DNA from 2 places in the Paenibacillus sp. JZ16 genome. Region 1 is predicted to be linked to the other one. Evidence: predicted binding sites of a transcription regulator. Region 1 holds the regulator's gene; the other holds the start of a gene.
The links. The regulator Rex, encoded in region 1, represses fermentation and respiration genes when NADH is low (regulators of the CRP and FNR family bind a similar motif). The targets are predictions, from matches to a motif close to TTGTGAAATATTTCACAA.
Positions count from the first base shown of each region.

Region 2: the regulator Rex is predicted to act here: its motif matches at 2,301-2,318, upstream of nadA (quinolinate synthase NadA).

Region 1 covers NZ_CP017659.1:7,024,302-7,027,731, reverse strand. The annotation lists gene BJP58_RS31550 (cell wall elongation regulator TseB-like domain-containing protein) at 1-118, opposite strand, end outside; gene BJP58_RS31545 (amidohydrolase) at 150-1,451, opposite strand; gene BJP58_RS31540 (redox-sensing transcriptional repressor Rex) at 1,426-2,091, opposite strand; gene dinG (ATP-dependent DNA helicase DinG) at 2,154-3,430, opposite strand, start outside.
Region 2 covers NZ_CP017659.1:4,429,227-4,432,656, reverse strand. The annotation lists gene nadB (L-aspartate oxidase) at 1-1,248, opposite strand, end outside; gene nadA (quinolinate synthase NadA) at 1,287-2,225, opposite strand; gene ftsH (ATP-dependent zinc metalloprotease FtsH) at 2,455-3,430, opposite strand, start outside.

The sequences.
Region 1 (3,430 bases):
CCATTCTTTCTTCATTCCAAGCATCTTTCATCACATATGAATAATAGAGCTGTAAACCAAGCAGTAACAGCAGCACGCCGGATACACTCAGCAATATCCACTTCGTTTTTTTCTTCAAATCCGTCTTCCTCGCTCCCCTTGATTATTCCCTAGAGGGTTGTAAGACGCTCAAAGGCACGCTGCGCTTCCCGGCGGATACGTTCCTCATCGAGAGTGAGACTCGCGCCATTCTTCACTACCTGCTTGCCGTCAACCCATACATGCTCTACATCCTTCGCACTGGCGGAGTAGATAGCATGAGAAATGTAATCCGTCTTCGGAAGGAAGTGCGCCTGATCCGTGTTCAGTGCGATCATATCTGCCTTCATGCCTACCGCAAGCGTACCAATATCCGTAAGGAAGGCTGACTTGGCTCCATATTCTGTACCCATCCGAAGCGCTTCGGATGCTGGAATTGCGGTTGGATCCCCGCTTACTCCTTTATGGATCAGTGCGGCCAGCCGCATCTCTTCAAACATATCCAGATTATTATTGCTGGCAGGTCCATCGGTACCCAAAGACACGGTGACCCCGGCTTTCAGCAGTGCAGGCACGCGAGCGATGCCGCTGGCAAGCTTCAAATTGCTGCCTGGATTATGCGAAACCATAACTTGATGTTTGGCCAGAATTTCGATTTCTTCATCGGTCAGATGGACGGCATGCGCAAGCAGCGTTGGACGGGAGAACATGCCAAGCTTCTCTAGATGGGCAACAGGGCGAAGTCCGTAGTCATTTACGTTCTGAGCTACTTCCGTTTCCGTTTCGGACATATGCGTATGCAAAGGCAGATTCAAATCATGTGACGCTTGCACGAATTTTTCGATGAAATCCGGCGGGCACGTATAGGGTGCATGCGGTGAGATCATCGTCGTAATTCTACCGTCAGCCTGACCATGCCAGTCTTTCGCGAATGCAACCGCCTCTTCCAGCTTCTGCTGCTGCACCTCAGGCGGACATAATCCGATGACACCGCGCGTCAGAACGCCGCGCATGCCTGAGTCCTCCACTACCTTTGCAACCTGATCCATATGATCATACATATCCACAAATGTCGTGGTTCCGCCTTTAATCATCTCCAGCACGGAGAGCGAGGTTCCCCAGTATACATCGTCGGCCGTGAATTTGGCTTCCATCGGCCACATTTTTTCCTGAAGCCATACTTGCAGTGCCAGATCGTCGCCATACCCGCGAAGAAGCGACATGGCCGCATGTCCGTGCGTATTCACCAATCCAGGCAGGAAAAACAGATGGGTTCCGTCGATGATTTCTGTTCCCTCTTGGACAGTCGGCTCTTCTTCACCCAGGTAAGTGATCCGGTCGTTCTCCACGACCATATATCCGTGTAACACGGATCTGCCTTCCTCTAGTACCGCAAACGTTCCGTTTTTAACCATCCACTTCGTTGTCGTCATGTGCTGCATCCTCCTTGCCGTTATCCAAATAATAGGCCAAACTCTGCAAATCCGTAGTAAAATCTGCCGTATGGATCCGGATATGGGGTGGAGCTTTCAGGATGGTCGGCGCAAAATTCAGGATAGCCTCGATGCCTGCCGCGATTAGTTGATTCGCTACATTCTGCGCCTCAAAATCCGGAACGGTGATAATCCCGATACGAATGCCGTACTCATGAACCGTCTTCTCCAGTTCCTCCATCGGCTGTACGACCAAATTGTTAATTTTCATACCAACTTTGGGAGAATACGAATCGAAAACCGCCACAATCTTCATATTGTCCTTCAGAAATGCATTGTAATTCGATAATGCATGTCCAAGATTACCGGCCCCAATCAATGCGACATTGATCTTCTGGTCCAGCTTTAGAATCTGGCGAATTTTCTCGATCAGATAAGATACGTCATATCCGATCCCTTTCCGTCCAAAATCACCGAAATACGCTAGGTCCTTACGAATTTGAGCAGGATTGAGGTCCAGTTTCTGCCCCAGTTCCTGGGAGGAAACCGTGGAGACCTCCCTTTTCTGAAGCTCATTCAAATAGCGCAAGTATACAGGTAATCTGCGGACCACGGCTTCCGAAATTTTTTCCGATTTCATGCATGCTCCCCCTAATAATAGGTTAATAACTACATTTGTTTGTGCTCGTTCATGGTTTCACTTTATTCAGCTTGGTTCCCTATGCCTGCCTCTTCCTGCAGCCATTTCGAAATTCGGGGAACGATCCCCTCTGTCGGCATGTGCTCCATCTTCGGTCCAGGCAAGGAATATAAGAAATACTTCCCGTAATAGGATTCAATGACCCGAGTATCGTAAACGATGACAATCCCCTTATCCTGCGCGGTCCGTACCAGTCGGCCAAATCCCTGTTTGAAGCGAATGACCGCTTGCGGAACCGAAAGCTTCATGAACGGGTTCTTCTTCTGCTGCTGCAGAAGCTCGCTCTTGGCTTCGACCAGAGGGTGATTCGGCGGCTGGAACGGCAGCCGGACGATGGCAAGGCAGGTGAGCGCCTCACCGGGTATATCTACTCCTTCCCAGAAGGAGCTGGTGCCCAGCAGAACCGAAGCGCTGCTATCCTGGAATCTCCGGATTAACTTGGTACGGCTGGTTCCGTCCATCCCTTGTCCCAGTACCGTAATATCGCTGGATCCCAGCGCCTCCTTCAAGGGCTCATGCACCTGACGCAGCATGCGGTACGAGGTGAACAGGACAAGCATGCGACCGTGCGTTGCGATGGCCGTATCAGCCAATGATTGCACAAGTGTATTCACAAAGAGTGCATCCCCGACCGAGCCCTTCACGCTCGGAAAATCGCGCGGCACAACAAGGAGAGCCTGCTCCCTGTAATTAAACGGGGACGGCAGCAGGACCGTGTTCAGGTTGCCGTTATCTGCCGCTTCCTGAAGACCCAAGTTCTCGATCATGAACTGAAACGATTTGTCCACCGACAAGGTCGCCGATGTCAGGATCACGCTTTGTTTTTTGTCAAAAAACAATTCCTTTAAGTGGGTGCTGACGTCGACAGGCACCGCATAAAGCTGCAGCGATTTGCCGCGGAAGTTGCCGTTCGCCTCCATCCAGTAAACCGTGCCCTCATCGTTCAGGGACATGAAGGTCCTCAGGTCCTCGCGGTGTGCCGCCAGGTCCTTAAACAGACCCGATAGGTCTGTTAACAGACTGTCCGCGCTGTAGTCGTCCAGATCTTCCTTCATTTCGGCAATCAGCTTGTCACCCTTGCGAACGACATCACCCAGCGTCAGATGGATTTGATGCTCCAGCTCGGCCAGCGAATTCCAATCCTTCGGCTTCTTCAGCGGCGATAAGCGAAGCGAGAATTGACCGGCATCCCCCGGAGTCGCGTCTCCGCGCTCCGGAAGAAGTCCGAACAATTGGTCGCTGAGCCGGTCCCAATTCTCTTTGACGGTGATCAGATCCG
Region 2 (3,430 bases), 2.6 Mb from region 1:
ATGAAGCGGATCGCCTGAAGGTTCCGGCAGGCTCTTAATGCGCTCGACAATACGACTACCGTACACAATCGCCTCCGACAGCGAATTGCTGGCCAAACGGTTCGCCCCGTGGACACCAGTAGACGATACCTCCCCGCAAGCAAATAAACGTTTCACGCTGCTCTCGCCGTGCAGATTGGTTTTGATGCCCCCCATCATATAATGCGCAGCCGGGGAGACAGGAATCCAATCTGACGATAAATCGAGTCCATACTGCATGCAGGTTTCATAAATCGTTGGGAATCGATGTCTGACCATTTCCGGCGACTCATGGGTAATATCCAGATAAACAAAGGTAGACCCCGTTGCTTCCATCTCACTGACAATAGCCCGTGCTACAATATCCCGCGGTGCCAGCTCCAGTAAATCATGGTATTTGGGCATGAAGCGTTCCCCTTGTATATTCCGAAGAACGGCGCCTTCACCCCGAACCGCCTCTGATATTAGGAATCGGGGCGCACCCGGATAGCTAAGCGCCGTCGGGTGGAATTGTATAAACTCCATATCCCGAATTTCTGCGCCTGCCCGATAAGCCATGGCAACGCCATCGGCTGTGGCAACCTCCGGATTGGTCGTATACCGGTACAATTGACCGGCGCCGCCGGAACACATAACCGTCGCCCGTCCACGAACGAATACCCGTTTTCCATCAGGCATTTGTACCAAAGCGCCATGACATTCTCCCTGCTCGGTAATCAGGTCAATGACAAAATGATCGTCCCACACCTCTATATTGTGAAGCATTTCAACCTGAATGGAAAGGGCACGCACAATTTCATATCCGGTAGCATCCCCGTTGGCATGAAGGATCCGGCGGTGACTGTGTGCGCCTTCTTGGGTCAGCGCGAGCTCGCCATTCTCCACATCAAACATCGTGCCGAGCCGAATCAACTCTTGAACGCCAACCGGCCCCTCGTTTACAAGGACATCCACCGCGGCAGATGAACATAGGCCCGCCCCTGCCAAGAGGGTATCCTGCCGATGATAGGCCGGGGAGTCATCCTCAGCTGTTACGGCTGCAATTCCTCCCTGCGCATAACGCGTGTTGCTTTCGAGCAGCGATTTCTTCGTAATCAGCAGCACATTCTGAGTCGCACTTGCCATGATCGCCGTATATAAACCCGCAATGCCTGAACCGATCACGATGACGTCCGTCTCAACTGCAGGAAGATCGTTCAGATCAAAATCAATTAAATACTGCGGTATCACGATGCCTCACCTGTCTTTTCACGAAAGAGTAGCGCATGCTACTTAACCTGTAACATGCGCGCTAATGAAGTTCTGGCTTTTTCTGCAACGACCGGCGGCACATAAATTTGCGGCTTCATCGTTTCCAACGCTTTAACCAGCTTTTTGAGGTTATTCACTTTCATATTCGGACACACCAGGAATTTCGTAGCGAAATGGAACGATTTATCCGGGCTATCCAGTCGAAGCTGATAACCGGTTCCGTCCTCAGTACCCACGATAAACTCCTTGGCCGATGAATTTTTGCAATACTCCAGGATGGCGGTGGTACTTCCTACAAAATCCCCCATCGCAACAACCTCCGGACGGCATTCCGGATGCACCACAAATTCAGCATGAGGATATTTGGCCTTCATCTCGACGACATCCTTCACCGTCAGCATGTCATGCGTGTTGCAGTACCCTTCCCAGATAATGAGCTTCTTGTCGGTATGCTGCTGAACATAATGCCCCAGATTTTTGTCAGGCACCCATATAATTTCATCCGAATCCACCGACTGAATCACTTTCACGGCATTGGATGAAGTACAGCAGATATCCGTCTCAGCTTTGATCTCAGCCGATGAATTGATGTACGTGACCACTTTGGCATTCGGATGCTGCGCTTTCAGCTTCCGCAGTCCGTCAACGTTCACCATGTCCGCCATAGGGCAGCCGGCCCGCTCATCCGGTATAAGAACCGTCTTGCCCGGTGCCAGAATTTTAGCGCTTTCGCCCATAAAATGCACACCGCAAAATACGATAACCTCGGCATCCGTTTGTGCTGCCTTCTGCGCGAGCAGGAAGGAATCCCCCCGGAAATCAGCGACCTCTTGTATTTCATCCCGTTGATAATAATGTGCCAAAATGATTGCGTTACGTTCCTTCTTCAATTGCATTAACCGCTCGCGCAGCTCACGGTTCTGTTCCGACTTACGCTCCAGTGCCAACGCTTCCATGATCGACCCTCTCCCCTTATATAGTCCGGCAGTTCGCCGCTGATGACCATGTGACTTTCAGGATGGTTTTCACCTTTGTGAAAGGATTCGCATCCTTATTTAACAACTAATGTACACGTTCGTTCTGCCCCCTGTCAATGTGATAGAAAGCACAAAAAGAACCGGAAAACGAATTATCGTTCTCCGGTTCTTCAATTTTATTCGGTATTCGAGGTTTTATCAGCAAATATTACGTTAAGCTGCTGTTACCGTTGTCCGATCCGCCTGGAGGATCCTTGCGCTCCGAATCTTTGCGCTCTGGCCCTGGATCATTCGAATCCATCGGGTTGTTCGGAATTTCCTCCGTGGAAGTCGGCTGCTCGCCGTCTTCTTTCCCTTGGATGCGAACTTTCACGTCGCCAATGTTGTCGATGATCGGTTCACCATTCTCGGAAGAACCTTCTCCTTCACCGTCGCCACTGCCGTTGCCTTCAGCTGATCCGGTCTCAATGAGATTCTTGATTTGCTCAAGCTCCAGCGTTTCCATCTCGAGGAGCGTATTCGCAATCAGATGAACCTCTTTAGCATGCTTATTCAGGATCTCTTTACATTTCTCATAGCAATCATTAATGAATCGCTGCATTTCCTGATCGATCTCATAAGCGATTGCATCACTATAGTTCTGCTCATGTCCGATATCACGTCCAAGGAACACTTGTCCTTGGGATGTACCGAACTGCATCGGTCCGAGCTTCTCACTCATACCGTATTCCACAACCATGCTGCGGATAATGCCTGTTGCTTGCTGGAAGTCACTGTATGCCCCGGTCCCGATTTCACCGATGAACAGCTCCTCAGCGACACGTCCGCCAAGCAAACCGGTTACGCGATCCAGCAATTCCTGCTTCGTCACGAGCATCCGATCTTCCTTCGGCATCATAATGACATATCCGCCGGCACGGCCACGAGGGATAATCGTTACCTTATGCACCGTATCCGCATGCTCGAGGAAGTAACCCACAATGGTATGACCCGCTTCATGGTATGCCACGATGCGTTTCTCGCGGTCACTGATCACGCGGCTGCGTTTCTCCGTACCGACGATAACGCGGTCAATCGCCTCATCCACTTCTCGCATGGAAATATCTTTACGGTTGCGGCGAGCTGCAAGCAAGGCAGCCTCGTTCAGGAGATTCTCCAGATCGGCGCCTGTAAAACCGGTTGTA